4 regions of the Cellulomonas sp. KRMCY2 genome follow, and region 3 is predicted to be linked to each of the others. Evidence: riboswitches for the same ligand, from Rfam matches in the RefSeq annotation. Region 3 holds a riboswitch; each other region holds the start of a gene.
The links. A riboswitch is a leader RNA that binds a small molecule or an ion and turns the genes downstream of it on or off. The one in region 3 is predicted to bind cyclic di-GMP.
Positions count from the first base shown of each region.

Region 1: another riboswitch for cyclic di-GMP. It lies ahead of K415_RS0117395 (BldC family transcriptional regulator); the one in region 3 lies ahead of K415_RS0102075 (hypothetical protein).
Region 2: another riboswitch for cyclic di-GMP. It lies ahead of K415_RS0107440 (hypothetical protein); the one in region 3 lies ahead of K415_RS0102075 (hypothetical protein).
Region 4: another riboswitch for cyclic di-GMP. It lies ahead of K415_RS0114245 (BldC family transcriptional regulator); the one in region 3 lies ahead of K415_RS0102075 (hypothetical protein).

Region 1 is NZ_JAGF01000001.1:3,691,002-3,695,826, reverse strand. Features, by position in the region: gene K415_RS0117415 (IlvD/Edd family dehydratase) at 1-496, shown strand, start outside; gene K415_RS0117410 (HpcH/HpaI aldolase/citrate lyase family protein) at 558-1,364, shown strand; gene K415_RS0117405 (MBL fold metallo-hydrolase) at 1,415-2,107, shown strand; gene K415_RS0117400 (Gfo/Idh/MocA family protein) at 2,129-3,124, opposite strand; gene K415_RS0117395 (BldC family transcriptional regulator) at 3,160-3,357, opposite strand; cyclic di-GMP riboswitch class I at 3,409-3,484, opposite strand; gene K415_RS0117390 (hypothetical protein) at 3,716-3,931, shown strand; gene K415_RS0117385 (hypothetical protein) at 4,080-4,298, shown strand; gene K415_RS23015 (Gmad2 immunoglobulin-like domain-containing protein) at 4,363-4,825, opposite strand, start outside.
Region 2 is NZ_JAGF01000001.1:1,536,395-1,541,219, forward strand. Features, by position in the region: gene hisC (histidinol-phosphate transaminase) at 1-337, shown strand, start outside; gene K415_RS22630 (DUF805 domain-containing protein) at 436-768, shown strand; gene K415_RS0107440 (hypothetical protein) at 833-1,033, opposite strand; cyclic di-GMP riboswitch class I at 1,050-1,123, opposite strand; gene pdhA (pyruvate dehydrogenase (acetyl-transferring) E1 component subunit alpha) at 1,439-2,563, shown strand; gene K415_RS0107455 (alpha-ketoacid dehydrogenase subunit beta) at 2,560-3,561, shown strand; gene K415_RS0107460 (dihydrolipoamide acetyltransferase family protein) at 3,709-4,825, shown strand, end outside.
Region 3 is NZ_JAGF01000001.1:411,430-416,254, forward strand. Features, by position in the region: gene K415_RS22440 (signal peptidase I) at 1-1,153, opposite strand, end outside; gene K415_RS0102075 (hypothetical protein) at 1,217-1,591, opposite strand; cyclic di-GMP riboswitch class I at 1,607-1,681, opposite strand; tRNA gene K415_RS0102080 (tRNA-Ala) at 1,865-1,940, opposite strand; gene K415_RS0102085 (hypothetical protein) at 2,061-3,113, opposite strand; gene K415_RS0102090 (GNAT family N-acetyltransferase) at 3,217-3,816, opposite strand; gene glp (gephyrin-like molybdotransferase Glp) at 3,818-4,825, opposite strand, start outside.
Region 4 is NZ_JAGF01000001.1:3,016,579-3,021,403, forward strand. Features, by position in the region: gene adhE (bifunctional acetaldehyde-CoA/alcohol dehydrogenase) at 1-695, opposite strand, end outside; gene K415_RS0114235 (Hsp20/alpha crystallin family protein) at 981-1,460, shown strand; gene K415_RS0114240 (MalY/PatB family protein) at 1,482-2,735, opposite strand; cyclic di-GMP riboswitch class I at 2,893-2,969, shown strand; gene K415_RS0114245 (BldC family transcriptional regulator) at 2,987-3,217, shown strand; partial or broken gene K415_RS25170 (zinc ribbon domain-containing protein) at 3,386-3,454, shown strand; gene K415_RS0114250 (hypothetical protein) at 3,482-4,510, shown strand; tRNA gene K415_RS0114255 (tRNA-Arg) at 4,654-4,729, opposite strand; gene K415_RS0114260 (FadR/GntR family transcriptional regulator) at 4,767-4,825, opposite strand, start outside.

The sequences.
Region 1 (4,825 bases), 3.3 Mb from region 3:
GATCGAGGACTTCCACGCCCGGATCGACGACCCGGCGCTGGAGGTCGACGCGGACTCGGTGCTCGTGCTGCGCGGCTGCGGGCCCAAGGGCTACCCGGGCATGCCGGAGGTGTCCAACATGGCGCTGCCCGCCAAGCTGCTCGCCGAGGGTGTGCGGGACATGGTCCGGGTCTGTGACGGACGGATGAGCGGCACGGCGTTCGGCACGGTGGTGCTGCACGTCGCCCCGGAGGCCGCGGACGGGGGTCCCCTCGGCCTGGTCCGGGACGGGGACCCGATCGTGCTCGACGTGGCGGGTCGCCGGCTCGAGCTGGACGTGCCGGCGGCCGAGCTCGCGTCCCGGGAGCAGTCGCCGGCGGCCCTCGCCGGGTACGCCGCGCCGATGCGCGGCTGGCAGCGGCTCTACATCGATCACGTCCAGCAGGCCGACACCGGTGCGGACCTGGACTTCCTGATCGGCGGGAGCGGCCACGACGTCGGTCGCGAGTCGCACTGACCGGCCACGGCGCTCGGCAGCACACCGCGGCGCCCCACCCAGCAGCACGAAGGAGAAGGTCATGACGCACCACGGGGTCACAGCCCGCAGCTCGGCGCATCTGCGCGGGCTCTGGGCCGCCGATCGGCCGGCCTTCGGGATCTGGAGCTGCTTCGCCGATCCCGCCGTCGCCGAGCTCGTCGCCGGGACCGCCTTCGACTACGTGTGCGTCGACCTCCAGCACGGCCTGGCGACCTTCAGCGAGCTCCCCGGGATGCTGCAGGCGATGCGCGCGGCCGATCGGGCGCCCCTCGTCCGGGTGCCGTGGAACGATCCCGCAGCCGTGATGCGCGCGCTGGACACCGGCGCAGCCGGCGTCGTCGTGCCCATGGTGAACAGCGCCGAGGACGCCCGGCGCGCGGCCAGGGCCTGCCGGTTCCCACCGACGGGGGACCGGAGCTGGGGACCGATGTGGGGCGACGTCCGGCCCGACGGCGCGCCGCTGCCCCAGGAGCAGGACGAGGCCGCCCTCTGCATCGTCATGATCGAGACCAGAGCGGGTCTCGACGCGCTCGACGAGATCGTCGCCGTCCCAGGTGTCGACGGCGTCTACATCGGGCCCAACGACCTGGCGCTCAGCTGCGGGTACGGTCGCGCCACCTACCGCGACTCGGTCGAGACGGACGGCGCGATCCAGCGGGTCGTCGATGCCTGTGCGCAGGCAGGCATCGTCGCGGGGCTGCACTGCTCCGACCAGGAGATGGCGACGCACTGGGCCGCGCGCGGCGTCCGGATGCTCACCGCCGCGACGGACACGACGCTGCTGCGCACCGCCGCGGAGAGCGCGTTGGCCGACCTCGGTCCCGCAGCCGGGGCAGATGCCGGATAGCGTCGTACCAGCTGCCGGTCCGTGGTTCGGCGGCCTGGAGGGAGGCCTCGATGTCCATCGATCCGCTGGAGCGGGACGTCAGCCGTGCGATCCGGTTGAGCACGCAGGGGCACTCCTGCGTGCGCATGGAGCGGGACGGGCGGGTTCTGGTCATCGACCCGGGGTCGTTCAGCCAGGCGTCGGCGCTCGCCGGCGCCGAGGCGGTCCTCGTGACGCACCACCACACCGACCACCTGGACCTGGGCCGGCTCGTCGCCGAGCTCGGCGCGTCTGCCGTACTGGAGGTCTGGGGTCCGCCGGACGTCGTCGAGCTGCTGCTGGACGGGCGTCATGCCCTTGCCGGGCGGGTGCACCCGGTCCGTCGCGGGCAGCGCGTCACGGCAGCCGGCTTCGACGTGCAGGTGCTGGGCGAGCTGCACGCACAGGTCCACCCGGACGTGCCGGTCATCGCCAACGTCGGGTACCTGCTCGACGGCGTGGTGCTCCACCCGGGGGACTCCTTCACCCTGCCGCCGGAGGGCGTCGACGTCGGCGTGCTCCTGCTCCCGGTCAGTGCACCGTGGCTCAAGGTCGCCGAAGCGGTCGAGTACGCCAGGTCGGTGCGGGCCGGCGCCGTCGTCCCGATCCACGACGCGATCCTCAGCGAGACCGGGGTCAGCCTGGTCGACCGCGTCGTCGGTGGCCTCTGCTCGGGCACGTACCTGCGTCTGGCGCCGGGTGAGCACCTCGACGTGCCGGCCTGACTGCGTGCCGGCCTGAGGGGTTCAGGCGTCCGGCGCGGTCCCCACCCGGGTGCCCTGCTCGGCCGAGCGGATGATGCCGTGCGCAACCGCGAGCGCGCGACGTCCGGCACGCGCGTGCACGGGAGGCTCCTGCCCCGCGCGCAGTGCGCCGAGCACGGCGTCGACATGGCGGTCGAACGTCGAGTGGAAGCTGCGTGCCTCGTCGTTGAAGTAGCCGGCCTCCCAGACCTGTGACGTCTCGTCGCCGGCGCGGGACAGGGTCAGCCGCCGCACGGTGTCCTGGATCAGGGCCCGGCCCTGGGTCCCGTTGATCTCCAGGCGGTGCGTGTCCGGGTAGGCGTAGGAGGAGTCGTACGTGCCCAGGAGCGTGCCGACGGCCCCGTTGGCGAGCTCGAGGGCGACGGCGAGCGTGGTGAACGTTCCCGGGCGGGTGCCGTCGTACATCTGGCACATGACCGAGACGATCGGTCCGCACAGGTGCTCGAGCATGTCGATCCCGTGGACCTGGGTCTCGATCAGGTTGGCGTGCGGTGACGTGCCCCAGTTGGGCTCGCCGCCGAACCGCCAGTCGGCGAAGACCAGCTCGCCGAGCTCACCGGCCTCGATCGCGCGCTTGGCTCGCTGCACCGGCTCGGCGTAGCGATGGTTGAGGTTGATCGCGAAGAAGAGGTCGCGAGCCGCTGCCTCCTCGAGCAGTGCGTCGGCCTCGTGCAGCTCGAAAACGAGCGGCTTCTCGACCAGCAGGGCAGCGCCGCGGCGGATCAGATGCATCGTCGGTTCGAAGTGCGCCTCGTTGGGCAGGCACACGGTCACCAGGTCGGGCTGCTCGCGATCCAGCATCTCGTCGAGGTCGGTGTACGCCGTCGTGCCGTAGGCCTCGGCCCGCGCTCCGGCGCGTTCCGGTGTCCGACCGACGATGGCGCACAGCGTCGTGTCCGTGCGGTGCGCGAAGACCCGTGCGTGCTGGTCACCCCACTGGCCAGCACCGACGACGGCAACTCTGAGCTTGGCGTCCATCCCACCACCGTGTCACACCGGTGTGGGCGGCGGGGTCAGTTCTGCGAGCCGCGCGGCTGCGGGACGCCGACCAGCAGGCCCCTGACCTCACGCTCGTCGTACCGGCGGTGACCGCCGAGCGTGCGGATCGCGGAGAGCTTGCCGGCCTTGGCCCAACGGGTCACGGTCTTGGGGTCGACGCGGAACATCGCGGCGACCTCGCTGGGGGTGAGCAGACCGCTGGTGGCGGTCATGCGGCGGGTGGACGTGGTCGACACCTTGGGTGTCATCTCAGCTCCTTGCCATTCGGTGAGCCCGGCCGACCCGAGGGTCCCGCTGGCTTTGCGTCCCCACCTTTCGATGGGTTTGCCCTTTTCGTTGACATTGAGCAGTTTGCCCGTTCCTGGCCACAATGCCATAGGTCCTCAGTCCCTTGCGCCCGGTGGGCGGGGCGCGGTTGCGGGCGCCTCGAAGTCGCGCTCGGGCGGCGTGCCGTGCTCTTGATCTCGTTCATCGGGACAGCGCCGGCCGCCGGTCCGGGGCGGACCGGTAGGACGTTCGGGCACACTGAGGCAGTGCCGGCCCACCCGGGCCGCGGGGACGAGGTCGGCGATGGACGGTCGGAGCCTCCTGGTCGACGTCCTGATCGGCGCGGCGACCAGCCTCGTGGTCCTGTGGCTCCTGCTCGTCGTCGCCCTGGTCGTCCTGCGCCCCGGCCGGGCGACGCTCGGCGAGGTGCTGCGGATCCTGCCTGCTGTGGTGCGGCTGCTGCCCCGACTCGCGCGGGACCCGACGGTGCCGCGCGCGGTCAGGGTCGGCTCTGGTTGAACGCCGGACGGACTGGCCGTGCTGATCCAGCTCGCCGGTCGGGCCACCGCGGTCCCGTGACCAGCCGGCCGGACGCGGCCGGGACCGGCGGGGCCCGTCACCCGATCGATCTCTGGACAGCGCCGTGGCCAGGGAGGATCGTCGAGGTATGGGAGAGGTCATCGCGTTGCCGCTGGCCGGCGCAGCGGCCCTGTCCGACGTCCGTGGCCAGCACCGGGCGCTGCAGGTGACCTGGCACGAGCGCGACGAGGTGTTCGTGGTGAGCACCTGGCGGTTCGGCCGGTGCGTCGCGAGTGTCCGGCTCGCGCCGGCCGATGCCGCGGCACTGATCGGCACGCTCGCCGAGGGTCTCGCCAGGCGGTCCTGAGCACCAGCCGACCCGGGACCTGCCACAGCCGCTTCGCGTGCGCCCGGCCGACCGTGCTGCGTGCTCAGCTGACAGTGATCGTCTTCGTGTCGCTCATCGGCACGCCACCGGCACCGTCGGACGGGTCGTCCTCGGTGACCACGATCGTGTAGGTACCCGGCGGCAGCTCGACGGAGAAGCTGTACGGGGCGAACGTCTGACCCTCGCTCGTCAGGGTTGCACCTGAGGCGATCTCGGAACCGTCGGCATCGAGGACCTGCCACGGCACGTTGGCCTCGAACGCGCTGGCGTCACCGGAGACCGTGACCGGGGACGTGACGTCGGCACCGTCGCGCGGTTCGTCGATCTGCACGTACGCACGCACCGCATCCGGCGACTCGCGTGTGACGGGCGCGTCCCACGACACCGCTCCCCAGAGCTCACCCGCCGGAACCCCGTCGATCTGCAGCAGCACCGGTACGGCCTGGTCCTGGGCCGCGTCGGTCACCGTGTAGACGAGCTGCTGGATCATGAGCGCCGCACCCGGC
Region 2 (4,825 bases), 1.1 Mb from region 3:
GCGCACCGCCTCGACGCCGTTCGGGGTGAACCACCTGGCTCAGGTCGCCGCCCTGGCATCGCTCGAGGCGGAGGCCGCCCTGCTCGAGCGGGTGGACGCCGTCGTCGCCGAACGCGAACGGCTCGTGGCCGGGTTGCGCGGCCAGGGCTGGACGGTGCCGGAGACCCAGGCGAACTTCGTCTGGCTGGCGACGGGTGCCCGCACCCTCGAGATCGCGGCCGACGCCGCAGACGACGGCCTGCTGGTGCGGCCGTTCGCCGGTGAGGGTGTGCGGATCAGCGTGGGCGAGCCCACCGCCAACGACCGGGTCCTCGAGGTCGCCGCCGGCTGGCTCTGACCGGGCCGGTGGGACGAGCGGGCCGGCCGGCTCCGACCGGGCCGGCGGACGGGCCGGACCCTGGCGCCGGTGCGCCGGACCGGGCCATGATCGGCCCTATGGATCCTGACCTGTACGACTGGTCTGAGAGCTTCGACCTCACCGGGGCCGCGGCCTGGGTCTTCTTCGGGGTGATGGCCGTCGTGTGGGTGATCGGGATCGCCGCCTACGTGGCGATCCTCCGCAAGGCGGGCTACTCCGGCTGGTGGATCCTGATCATGCTGGTGCCGGTGGTCAACATCGTGATGTTCCTGGTCTTCGCCTTCGCGGAGTGGCCCGTCCAGCGGGCGCTGCGGGCGGCGCAGGGCGCCGGCCAGGGCTATCCCGGCGGCTATCCGGCGATCCCCGGTCCTCCCCGGCCAGGTGGCCCGCCACCCCCGGGCTGGCGCTGAGACCCCACCGGCCGGACACCCGGACGGTCCAGACGTCCGGACACCCGGACACCCGGACGAGCCGTCAGCGGACCTGCGTGGGGACCCTTCCAAGGAACTCGCACACCTCGGCCTCGACGCCCCGGCGAAGGCCGTCGAGCGTCAGCGCCGACGCGGTCCTGCCGGTGGTCGCCCACCGGGTCACTGTCGCGCGGTCGACCCGGAACGGGTTCGCCACCTGTCCCGGCGTCACGCGAGAGGGTGCGGCTGAGGCGGTGTCCCGCATGGCGGTCTCCCCATCGTTCGGTAGCTGGGCTGCCCGTCTGGGCCCCTGGCTTTGCGTCCCCGCATTCCGGCGGGTTTGCCCTTGTCGCTGATGTGAGGAACGACCCGACTCGTCACGGTCCGGGTGTGCCTCATTCCCGTCATCGACGACATACCGGACATCCTTGAGGAGCTCCGTGTGTGATCTAGGTCACACACGACCGCGCCGTGCGGTCCGTGGCCACGATCGCCGAGCAGGATCCGCCGGTCGTCGTCGACGAGGCTCCCCCGCGCTCGGGCGGGCGCCTTTGGAGGATCGCCACAACGCTGTCCTGCGCGGCTTTGTGGTGCCTGACCACCGACAACCTACGGTTCCGTAGCCTACGCTGACGTAAGTTAGCCGGCCGTCCACCCGGAAGGACCCTGCGTGAACGAGCCCGACCTCGTCCAGCTGCTGACCCACACCGGGGAGCGCGTCGACCACCCGGACTACTCGCCCCGGGTCGCCCACCTCGATCCCGAGGCCCTGCGCGGCCTGTACCGGGACATGGTGCTCGTCCGACGCTTCGACACCGAGGCCACCGCCCTGCAGCGGCAGGGTGAGCTCGGCCTCTTCCCGCCCGCCCTCGGGCAGGAGGCCGCCCAGGTCGGCTCCGGCCGGGCCCTGGCCGCGCAGGACTACGTCTTCCCCTCCTACCGCGAGCACGGCGTCGCGCACACCCGCGGTGTGGACCTCGTCGACGTGCTGCGTCAGTTCCGGGGCGTCGACCACGGTGGCTGGGATCCGCGCGAGCACAACTTCCACCTGTACACGCTGGTCATCGGCTCGCACACGCTGCACGCCACGGGCTACGCGATGGGTCTGCAGCGCGACGGTCTGGTCGGCTCCGGGGACCCGACCCGGGACGCCGCCGTCGTCGCCTACTTCGGCGACGGCGCGACCTCCCAGGGGGACACCAACGAGGCGTTCGTCTTCGCCGCCGTGAACAACGCCCCAGTCGTCCTGTTCTGCCAGAACAACCAGTGGGCGATCTCCGAGCCCACCGAACGCCAGTCGCGCGTGCCGCTGGTCGAACGGGGCAAGGGCTTCGGGGTGCCCAGCGTGCGGGTCGACGGCAACGACGTCCTCGCCTGCTACGCCGTCACGGCCGAGGCCCTCGAACGGGCCCGCTCCGGTGGCGGTCCCACGTTCATCGAGGCGTACACCTACCGGATGGGCGCCCACACCACCTCGGACGACCCGACGCGCTACCGGTCGGCCGCCGAGGAGGAGCACTGGCGTCGTCGTGACCCGATCGACCGGCTGCGCACCCACCTGACCGCGATCGGCGAGCTGTCCCAGCAGGTCGAGGACGAGATCGCGGCCGACGCCGAGGCGCTCGGCGTGCGGGTGCGTGCCGAGGTGCACGCCATGGCCACGCCGTCGACCAGGGTCATGTTCGAGCACGTGTACGCGGGCCCGAACGCCGTGGTCGATGCCGAGCGCGCCTGGTTCGAGCAGTACGAGGAGTCGTTCACCGACGTCCCGGCCGGCACGGAGGTGCCTCGATGAGCGAGTCGAGCGCCCCGACGACCCAGCGGATCACGCTGGCCAAGGCGATCAACCTCGGCCTCCGGGCCGCCCTCGAGGGTGACCCGAAGGTCATGCTCATGGGCGAGGACATCGGCATGCTCGGCGGGGTGTTCCGGGTGACAGACGGGCTGCAGAAGGACTTCGGTCCGGACCGCGTCGTCGACACGCCCCTGGCGGAGTCCGGCATCGTCGGCACCGCCATCGGGCTCGCGCTGCGCGGCTACCGGCCGGTCTGCGAGATCCAGTTCGACGGCTTCATCTTCCCGGCCTTCGACCAGATCACGACCCAGCTGGCCAAGATGCGCTACCGCTCGCGCGGGCGGCTCTCGCTGCCCGTGGTGATCCGGGTCCCGTTCGGTGGCGGCATCGGTGCGGTCGAGCACCACAGCGAGTCGCCCGAGGTGCTCTTCGCGCACACCGCGGGCCTGCGGGTGGTGTCCCCGGCGACGCCGTCCGACGCGTTCACGATGATCCAGGAGGCGATCGCCTCCCCCGACCCGGTGCTCTTCTTCGAGCCCAAGGGGCGGTACTGGGACAAGGCCGAGGTGGACCTGACCGCGACGAGCGGGGCAGGCCTGGACGCGGCCCGGGTCGCCCGGGTCGGCACGGACGTGACGGTCGTCGCGCACGGGCCCACCGTGGCGACGGCGTTGCGCGCCGCCGCGGCCGCGGCGACGCAGGGCACGAGCATCGAGGTCGTCGACCTGCGCACGATCTCGCCGTTGGACACCGCGACCATCGCGGCGTCCGTGCGCAAGACGGGTCGCTGCGTCGTGGTGCACGAGGCCCCGGTGCTCTACGGGACCGGCGCCGAGGTCGCCGCCCGGATCACCGAGGAGTGCTTCTTCAGCCTCGAGGCACCCGTGCTGCGGGTGGGCGGCTTCCACAGCCCGTACCCCGTCGCGCGGCTGGAGCACGAGTACCTGCCGAGCCTGGACCGCGTGCTCGACGCCGTGGACCGGGCGATGGCGATGTGACCCGGCCCGACGACCGGCCGCCCCGCCTGCGCCGGCCGCCCCGCCTGCGCCGTCCGCCCCGCCTGCGCCGTCCGGCGTGACCTGACCGACCTGCCTGCCCGCTGACCGACCGACCGACCGACCGACCGACCGACTGAGGAGCATCCCGTGCCCAGGTACGAGCAGTTCCGCCTTCCCGACGCCGGTGAGGGCCTGACCGAGGCGGAGATCGTCGAGTGGCACGTCGCTGTCGGCGACCGCGTGCAGATCAACCAGACGATCGTGGAGATCGAGACGGCCAAGTCGCTCGTCGAGCTGCCGAGCCCCTTCGCAGGCGTCGTCACGGCGCTGCTCGCCGAGCCGGGCACCACGGTCGAGGTCGGCACCCCGATCATCACCATCGACACCACCCCCGACGCCCCGCCCGAGCCGTCCGCCCCCGCCGACCTGTCCGCCTCCCCCGAGGCGTCAGCCCTCGGGGCGGTGCCGGGCGCTCCCGCCTCCGACAGCTCTGCGGGTGCCGGGGAGGGGTCGACGGTCGGCGGGGCCGTCCTCGTCGGGTACGGGGTCACCGGTCACAGCGCCACCCGCCGTCCGCGCCGCGCCGCCGACACCCCCGTCGAACCGTCGAACCCGCAGCCGGCCCCACAGCCGGCACCGCACCCGGCCCCGCGGGGTCACGGCGCCGACAACGGCGTGGGGGCGACGGGGATGCCGCACACGTCGAACCCGGTGCTGGCCAAGCCGCCGATCCGCAAGCTCGCCAAGGACCTCGGTGTCGACCTGGAGACCGTCCGTCCCACCGGTCCGGGCGGCATCGTGACCCGCGAGGACGTGCTGGCCCGGTCGCAGGGCAACCAGCCGCAGAGCCTGGCGACGTACGTGGGCGACGACCAGCCGTGGCTCGCCTCCGGGCGGGTGGCCGACGACGGCCGGACGACGCGCGTCCCGGTCAAGTCCGTGCGCAAGCGGACCGCCGAGGCGATGGTCAGCAGCGCGTTCAGCGCGCCGCACGTCTCGGTCTTCCACACCGTGGACGTGACCAAGACGATGCGCCTGGTCGCCCGCCTCCGCGAGGACCGTGAGTTCGCCGACGTGCGGGTCACGCCGCTGCTGATCGCGATGAAGGCGCTGCTGCTCGCCGTCCGCCGCCACCCGGAGATCAACGCGAGCTGGCAGGACGAGACGCAGGAGATCGTCTACAAGCACTACGTGAACCTCGGCATCGCGGCCCAGACCCCGCGCGGCCTGATCGTGCCGAACATCAAGGATGCGCACCGCCTCG
Region 3 (4,825 bases):
CGATCGATCGGGGCGTCTCGGCGACCCGATCGACGACCGCGGCATCCACCACCGTCAGCGCCGAGGCGTCGCCGACCAGCCGGAGCTGGAGGTCGGACAGCAGCAGGTGCAGGGCGGGCGCGAACGCCGGCAGGTCGCCGGACTGCACCGAGGCCACGACGTCGACGGTGACCTGGTCGGCCGGCATCCCGGTGGCCAGGGCCGCGGCCTGCGCCCGGGCCTCGAGGGCGACCAGGTCCAGCCTGACCGCCAGCTCCGCCTGGTCGTCGGCGACGTCGACCGGACCAGTGAGCGGAACGGTGGACCGCCACCCGCCGGCTGTGGACAGCTCCGCGTCCACGGTGATCTGGCCCGAGGGTCCTCGGTAGGCGAGCTGGACGTCGACGGTGTCGGCCAGCGTGCGGAACACCGGGCTGGGAGACGTCACGGTCGTGCCGTCGTAGGCCGCCGACGGCGGGACCGACGCCGTGTAGGAGAACGTCATCGTCCGGCCCGTCGGCTCCTGGCCGACCGTCGGCTCGGTCAGCGGACCGGTCCATGCCAGGGCGCCGAGCGCGAGGCCGAGCACGCCGAGGACACCGGTGCCGGCCGCGGCGGTCCGCATCCACGGGGGTGCGGCGGCCAAGGTCGGCATCGTCGTGTGGCTGGTGCTGCTCGGACGGCTCGGTCGGCTGATGCTGTGCCGAGCCGCGCCCCTGGCCCGTCGTCGATGCCGCGTGTGCGCGGCGGTCCCGCCGCCGGCCACCAGCGCGAAGGCGACCACACCGAGCCCCACGGGGCCGGTCACCCGCTCGAGCCAGGTGCCGCCCTGCGGCACCCGCACGACGAGCGCGCCGATGAGGTCGGTCGCGGTGGGCTGCTCCGGGTCGAGCCAGGAGTTGTTGTCACCCTGGAACGTGTAGCGACCGTCCTCGACGGCGACGATGCGGTGCATGACGACTGAGTTGAGCAGGTCGCTCCGGTAGGCCACCACGTCGCCGACGGAGTAGTCGCCACCGGCCCGGACGACCGCCAGGTCACCGGTGTGGAACCGCGGCTCCATGCTCGCTCCGCGCGTGATGACGTAGGAGGTGGAACCGCCGACCGACGGCGGGGCGAGCAGGACGACGAGCAGGCCGGTGAGGGCGATCAGCAGCACCACGCGACGCTTCACGACACCTCCCCTCGGTCACGGACGGGGCGCCGCGGGTGGCGACGCCTCGTCCTCGCGTGCCGGCTAGATCGTCGTGACCGTCAGGGCGATCGATGTGATCGTGGAGATGACGAGCGACGGGGTCAGGCACGTGATCGTCAGGGCGACAGACGTGTCACACGTGATCTGGGTCTGCGTGGGCCCGTTGACCGTCAGGATCGCCAGGTGCCCCGCGGAGACGTCCGGGGCCTCCGTGAAGACGATCTCCGACAGCATGCTGGCATCCAGCGGATCGACCACGTACTCGACGTTCGACACGGTGACGCCGGAGATCACGGCCGACTGGTAGCCGACGTTGGCGGCCTCGACGCCCGTGTTGTTGGCAGTGAGCGCGGAGCCGCCGGCGGCGACAAGGCCGGCGGCCGCGAGGGCGCCGAGAAGCTTGATGGATGTGCGCACGAGCTGAACTCCCTCTTCGGTAGCCCGGCTGACCGCGTGGGTCCCGTGGCTTTGCGTCCCCGCCTCGCGACGGATTTGCCCTTGTCGACGAGCGGAGTGCTCGGCGTGTCTCCCCTATCGGCGGGGACAGCGCAACTCTGAGAAGTCCAACCCGTGAGATGAGCACCGACGCGCGAGCGCACCATCGACAGCACCAGGGACTGCCGACCCCGACAACGCACACAGGCCGGACCCTGAGGGTCCGGCCTGTTGCCGATGTCCTGCGACATCACATGGTGGAGCTGAGGGGATTCGAACCCCTGACCTTCTCATTGCGAACGAGACGCGCTACCAACTGCGCCACAGCCCCAGAGCGGATAAAGATTAGCACCCGACGGTCGCTGCCTGGTGCCTACCTGGTGCCTACCTGGTGCCTACCGGGCGCGTGCCTGGTGCCCACCAGACACCGCCTGTCACGTGCGGAGTGCGCTCACTCGCCCGCTGCGCGCCGTCGGGCCAGGATCGCGTCGAGGCTCAGGCCACCGGTGCTCGGAGCCGTGCCGCGGCCGTCGGACCGGGATCCGTCCACGGCCTGCTCGTCGTCGGCCGAACCTGCGACGGTTACGACGGTGGTCGCGGCGGACTGCGACCAGTCGTCGAGGACCAGCGGTGCCGGCTCGGCGCGGCGGGCGGCGGGCTTGAGCGTGTACGCGGGCCGTGGCACCGGAACCGGCGCCCAGGTCGAGGCCTCGGGCATGGCAGCGTCCGCGGTGGCCCCACCGCGGACCGAAGCAGTCGCACCCGTGTCCGACGATCCGTCGCCGGCACCCGTCGACGGCGCAGCGGCGCTGTCGGCCGCCACGGCAGGAACCCGTGCCATCACCTCGGTCGTCGCATCGGACGGGTGCACGGCCCGGCCGGTGACCGAGGGCGTGCGCCCACCGGTCGAGGTCCGCCGGCTCGAGCCCGGCAGGGGTACCCGGTGCTCTGCACCGGCCGCCCAGGCCGCGTCGGCGCGCGCCCCGGCGAGCACGGCCCGGCGGCCGAGGCCCAGGACGGCGACGAGCAGCACCGACGGGGTCGCGCCCAGGGCGAGGCCTGCACCGATCGTGCCGACTGCGGTCCAGCCGCCGGCGACGGCGACCAGGAGCACCACGGTGAGCACGGCACGACGTCGGGCTGCGGCTCGCCGCCGGGCGAGGTGGGCGGCGCGCCGGGCGTGCTCGGCCGCGGTGCGGCGGGCAGCGTCGGCGTAGATCCGGTCCCGGGTGGCGTGCGGTCGGTCCATGGACCCGTCTCCTCGTCGTGCGCCCTCTCGGGACGGGTGCAGCTGCACCTGTCCCGGCCGCGCGGCCATCTGCCGCGCGGCATCCGTACCCTGCTCGGCGGTCGTGGCCACCCGCAGCACCCGCAGGCGCTCCGAGAATCGGTCATCCGTCCGCGACTCGAGCAGCTGCTGGCGGAACCGCAGCCGGTGCGGCACCAGGTACGCGATCCACAGACCGGCCATGGCGAGCACCACGAAGCCGGCCTGGTTCCTCACGTCACGACGGTAGGTGAGCCGGGCGCACCTCGACAGGAGCCGGCGCGGCGTGTCGAGGCCTGAACTACACCGGTGTCGTTCTCAGGCTCCGCCGGCGTCGTTCTCAGGCACCGCCGGCGGTCCGCCACCGGGCGAGGAGACCGTCCGGCACCTCCTCCGAGGTGATCGCGAACGTCCGGTGGTCGCACCACGAGCCCTGGATGTGCAGGTAGCGCTCGCGCAGACCCTCGTCGCGGAGCCCGAGCTTGGCCACGACGCGCACGCTCGCGGCGTTCTCCGGCCGGATGTTGATCTCCACCCGGTGCAGGCCGACCGGGCCGAAGCAGTGGTCGATCGCCATCGCGACCGCCGTCGGCGCCAGGCCGCGGCCCGCGACGTGCTCGCTGACCCAGTAGCCGATGCTCCCCGAGCACAACGAGCCGCGGACGATGGTGGCGACGGTCAGCTGGCCGACCAGCTCGCCGCGGTACTGGATCACCAGGGGCAGCGCCGTACCCGCGCGGGCCTGGCTCGACATCTGGCGGACGAACTCCGCGAAGGTCGGGGCGGGCCCGGTGACGGCCTCCGGCGACGTCGCCTCCCACGGCTCGAGCCAGGCGGCGTTGCTCGCGCGCGCCGCGAGCCAGGCGCGGGCGTCACGGCGGCGCAACGGCCGGAGCACGACGTCACCCTCGGTCAGGACAACCGGCCACCCCTTGGCCATGTCAGACGACCTCGAGGACGAGGCAGACGAGCGGGTCGCCCACCCGGACCAGTGTGGTGTCCTCGCCGACGACGGCGAGCGCGTTGGCGCCGGCCAGTGCAGACAACGACACCGTCGACGGGTCGCCGACCGGTGTCACGAGGTAGCCCTCCGTGGGCGAGCCGCTGACCGTGGCCGGCACGAACTGACGCCGCCCCGCGGGCGAGGCCCAGGGGGTCGTGACCGCGGCCCGCACCGACGGCCGGAAGAGATCGGTGTGACCCGCCATCGCACGCAGGGCCGGCCGGACGAAGACCTCGAAGGACACGATCGCAGCGACGGGGTGACCGGGGAGCGCGAAGACCGGGATACCACCGGGTCGGTCGACGCCCGCGCCGGCCGCCGTCGGTCCGGGGGCGCTGCCCAGACCGGTGGCGTGCGCGCTGCCCTGGCCGTGCAGGCCGCCGCGGTCCGCCACGTCGTCGTCCTGGCGCACCGTCCCGAAGCCCTGCCGACGACCCGGAGTCATCGCGATCTGGTCGAAGCGCACGCTCCCGAGCGGGGCGAGCACGTCGGTCACGGTGTCCCACGGTCCGGCGCTCAGGCCGCCGGTCAGGACGAGCAGGTCGGCGCGGACGAGCTGGTCGGCCAGGATCTCGCGCAGCGCGGCGCGGTCGTCACCGACCGGCCCGACCCGTACGGCTGCGGCGCCGGTGTCCTTGACCGCAGCGGCCAGGGCGTGACCGTCGGCATCGAAGACCCCGCCGTCAGCACGTCGGCGACCCGGCTCGACGAGCTCGTCGCCGACCGAGACCACCACGACGCGCGGCGCCGGGTGCACCCGCAACCGACCCCGCCCGATGGCAGCGGCGAGCGCGAGGTGCCGGGCGCCGAGCCGGATCCCCGAGCGCAGCACCACCGAGCCGGCCGTGGCGTCCTGGGCCACCGGCCGCAGGTGCTCGCCCGGCTCCGCCCCGCCGTGCACCAGGACGCGCGCCCTTCCGCGGTCGGTCCGCTCCATCGGCACGAC
Region 4 (4,825 bases), 2.6 Mb from region 3:
ACGCCGAGGGCGGGCTTGCCGCAGGAGTACGCGGCCTTGACCATCGCGTTGCCGCCGGTCGCCAGGATCAGCGCGACGCCGGGGTGGTTCATCAGCTCGTTGGTCGCACCGATCGACGGCGCACCGACCCACTGGATGCAGTGCTCGGGGGCGCCCGCTGCGATGGCTGCGTCGCGGACGATCTTCGCTGCGGCCACCGAGCTCTGCTGGGCCGAGGGGTGGAACGCGAAGATGATCGGGTTGCGGGTCTTGAGGGCGATCAAGGACTTGAAGATCGCTGTCGACGTCGGGTTGGTCACCGGCGTCACGCCACAGATCACGCCGACCGGCTCGGCGATCTCGATGATGCCGTGCAGGTCGTCCCGGGCGATGATGCCGACGGTCTTGAGGTCGCGCATCGAGTTCGTCACGTGCTCGCACGCGAAGATGTTCTTGACGGCCTTGTCCTCGAACACGCCGCGGTGGGTCTCGGCGACCGCGAGCTTGGCGAGCTGACCGTGCTGGTTCAGCGCCGCGACGGACGCCTTCTTGACGATGTGGTCGACGTCCTCCTGGGTGAAGGACGCGTAGGCGGCCAGCGCCTTCGTCGCGCCGGCGACCAGTGCGTCGATCGCTGAGGACGGCGTTGCCGGGGTCACCCGCTCGGCGACGGTCGCGGTCTCGGGGGTCTTCGTACGGACGGTTCGTGCGCTCACGGGGATCTCCCGGTCATGGTCGGTGATGGAGGGGATCGCCCTTGACCCACCTACGACGGTAGGTGGCTGACGTGTCCGGATCGCGTGCCAAAGGTCCTTGGGTGGCGGTGCCACGAATCGCGGTGGCTGTGCTCCCGGCTGGGCTCTGGACACCGTCGGGGGCTGGCACTCTCGGTAGCAGAGTGCTAAGAAAGGAGTGTAGCCGCCTGGTGCGGAGGCAGTCCCTCCGCCCGGGCTGACGCCGTGCCCCGGAGGGTCCGGGGCACCTTGTGGGAGGTGATCTGCGTGGCTACCCGTTACGACCCGTTCGCCGACACCGCGCGCTGGATGGACGAGATCCTCGGGTCCGTCCGGCAGGCAGCGACACCGGCTCTGCCCGGGATGCCGATGGACCTGTACCGGTCCGGCGACCACTACGTGCTGCACATCGACCTGCCGGGCGCGGACCCGGGCAGCGTCGACGTCAACGTGGAGGACCGCACCCTGACGATCAGGGCGGAGCGGACGGCACACACCGACGCGGACGTCCAGTGGCTGGCGCGCGAGCGGCCGTCCGGCACCTACGTCCGGCAGCTGACGCTGGGCCGAGGCCTCGCTCTCGACGTGATCGAGGCCAGCTACGCCGATGGCGTCCTGACCTTGACGATCCCGGTCGCCGAGGAGGCCAAGCCGCGGCGGATCGAGATCCAGCACGCGCCGTCCCGGACCGTGATCGGCTCGGCCGGCACGCCGGCACCGGCGCTGGGTGAGCAGCCGACGACCTGACCAGGCCGTCGCGACCGGAGGTCAGGCTGAAGGGTCGAGGCAGGCGGCGATCCGCCGTCCGGCCTCGACCACCAGCGGGCGGGGCATCGCGAGGTTGAACCGGACGAAGCCCCGCCCGGCCCGACCGCAGGCCGCGCCGTCGGTCAGCGCCACCCCGGTGCGTTCGCCGATCCATCGCGCGAGGTGGTCGTGCGGCGCGTCGGGCGACGCCGCCAGTGCCGCCCGCAGGTCGAGCCAGGCCAGGTAGGTGCCCTCCGGCGGGACGTGACCGATCTGTGGTGCCCGCTCGGCCAGGACGTCGGCCAGCGCGGCACGGTTGCCGTCGAGGTGCTCGACGAGCGCGCCGAGCCAGGGCCGGCCGTCGCGGTACGCCGCTGTGTTGGCGACCACGCCGAGCGTCGAGGCGCCATGCGTCGCGAGCATGTCGAACGACGCCCATCTCGCCTCGTCCGCGTCGTTGCTCAGCAGGATCTGCGCGCACTTGAGCCCGGGGATGTTCCACGCCTTCGACGCTGAGGTCGCGGTCACGGTGTGGGCGGCGGCAGCTGGTGAGATCGAGGCGTAGGGGATGTGCCGCGCGCCCGGGTAGACCAGCGGCGCGTGGATCTCGTCGGAGAAGACCCGCGCACCGTGCCGGTCGACGACCTCGGCCAGCGCGGTGAGCTCGCTGCGCGGGTAGACCCGACCGGTCGGGTTGTGCGGGTTCGTGAGGAGGACGAGGTGCCCGCCGGCACGGATCGCATCGGCCAGGGCGTCCAGGTCGAGAGTCGTCCGCCGGCCGTCCGGTACCAGCGGCACCTCGATGACCTCGCGGCCCCACTCCTGCGGAGCGGTGACGAACGGCATGTAGGCCGGTGTGGGCACGATCACGGGCGAACCCGGTCGGGAGAAGTGCTCGATCGTGATGCGCAACGCCTCGAGCACGTCGGCGACCGGCTTGACCCACCGTGGTGGCACGTCCCACCCGTACCGCTCGCTGTGCCATCGCGCGCAGGCGTCGGCCAGCTCGGCGCGCAGGGCCGGGGGGAGGTAGCCGAACGCGCCGGCCTCGGTCGCGGCGTGCAGCGCAGCGGTGACGGCCGGCGCCGTGCCGAAGTCCGACTCGGCCACCCACGCGGCGATCTCGGTCGGGAAGGCCGTCCACTTCAGGCTGCCCCGCCGACGCAGCGCACCGGCGTCGAGCCGGTCGAGGTGATCGAGCAGCGCGAGCGGGTCGAGCGGCGCCCGTCGGTCGAACCCGTCCGGTACCTGGTCCAGCTCGGCGGATCGACTCATCCCCGCAACCTAGCCCGGCGGACGTGGTGTGCTCGAACCTCTCCGATGGGTCGAGGGCACCACAATCGACCCCGAATCACGCGCGAACGGGTGAAAAACCCGGGAAACGCCGTCCTGGCTTTGCGTGGATGTCCGGATTGTGTGACCCTGTCCGTGTCAGCGACAAGGGCAAACCCACCGCGAGGTGGGGACGCAGAGCCAACGGGACCCCATGGGTCGGCCGGGCACACCGAACGACAGGAGCGCACATCATGTCCTCACAGACCGCGCAGTCCGCAAACCGCACCGCCGCCCCCGGCGCTCTTCTCACTCCTTCCGAGGTCGCGAGCATGTTCCGCGTCGACCCGAAGACCGTGACGCGGTGGGCCAAGGCCGGCAAGCTCTCGGCCATCCGGACGCTCGGTGGCCACCGCCGCTACAGCGAGGCCGAGGTCCGCGGCCTGCTGACCGGCGTCCCGCAGCCCCGGGCCAGCGAGGACTGACAGGCTTGACGAGGGCCCCACCCGACTCGACGGGTGGGGCCCTCGTCATGTCCGCGCAACCGCTACGTTCGGGATGCGTCCGACGACGGAGCCGCTGCGCGCTCGCGCAGGTGCGTCGGCGCACGGACTCGCACAGGTACGCCGGCGCACGGAAGGGACGCACATCTGATGCCTCGTTGCCCATCGTGTGGCGCGCATGCCGAGCCGGACGCCCGCTCCTGCGCGTCGTGCGGGTCCCGTCTGCCCGAACCGTCGGAGCCGCGCGTGGCTCCGCCTTCGCCGCTGCCGCCGGGAGCCACGCCCCGCAGCCGGGGACTGCGTCCCGCGATCGTCGTCCCGGTGCTCGTGCTCGGGGTCGCGGTGGTGGCCGCGATCGGGTTCTCGATCGCCACGGCGAACGTCCAGACGGCCAAGCAGGACCGGTCCGACCCGTCGACCGGACCCGGGACGACGCAGGGGGCCGAGCAGCGCGGCCCCGGAGTGACGTTGCGGCCGGTCGCCGGGGACGGGACGCAGGTCACGGGCGAGACACTCGCCCAGGCGGCGGCGGTGGTCCGACAGCGGCTGGGCGTCGCGGGCGTGACCGACGCGCAGGTCGTGGAGACGAGCGACGGCACGATCGTCGTGAGTCTGCCGAAGGAGCCCGACCAGGCGACGATCGACATGGTGAGCAGACCGGTGCAGCTCGCCTTCCGGCCGGTGCTGGCACTGGGGTCCCCTGAGCCGGCCGAGCCAGGAGCCGAAACCGTCGAGGTGGAGCCGAAGGCGGGCCCGGACTCGCCCAGTGACGCCGCGTACTACGTCACGGGAAGCGTCCTCGCGTCGTACGACGCGCTGGACTGCACGGACCCCGCGAACCGCCTGCCCGCCGGCGGTACGGACAGCGAGGCGCTCGTCTCCTGCGACGGCGACGGCTCGGCGAAGTACGTCCTCGGTCCCGTGGAGATCCCTGGTTCGGCGATCGAGAGCGCGAGCGCGGGGCTGCGGGAGGGGCCGAACGGTGACCAGACCAACCAGTGGGTGGTGACGCTCCAGCTCGGCCCAGCAGGCACGGACGCCTTCCGCGACGCAACGACCCGGCTGCAGGGACTCGTCCCACCGCAGAACCAGATCGCGATGGTTCTTGACGGCGTGGTCGTCACCGCGCCGTCGGTCGGCACCGTCATCGCGGACGGACGGGTGGAGATGTCCGGGTCCTTCACGCGGGACAGCGCCGAGGCGCTCGCCGGCCAGATGGGCCTCGCCGCGCACGCCGTGACCTTCGAGGTGGATGACGTGACCGGCTCACGCTGACGGGCCTTGACCGGCACGGCCGTCCGCCGCGCGCGACGAGACGGATCCCAGCCGTCAACCTGGGCCTGCCGATGAGGTTCCGGACGGGTCGGGGCAGCGAACCCTGCGACATCACGTCGATGTCGATGCCCTGCGACATCACATGGTGCCCGCGACAGGATTCGAACCTGCGGCCTTCCGCTCCGGAGGCGGACGCTCTATCCCCTGAGCTACGCGGGCGGGGTGCTGCAGAAGATTACCAGTCCTGGGCCACGCCTCAGATGACGTCCCCGATGAGATCGGTCAGGTAGCGGTCGATCTCCTCGACGGCCGCCT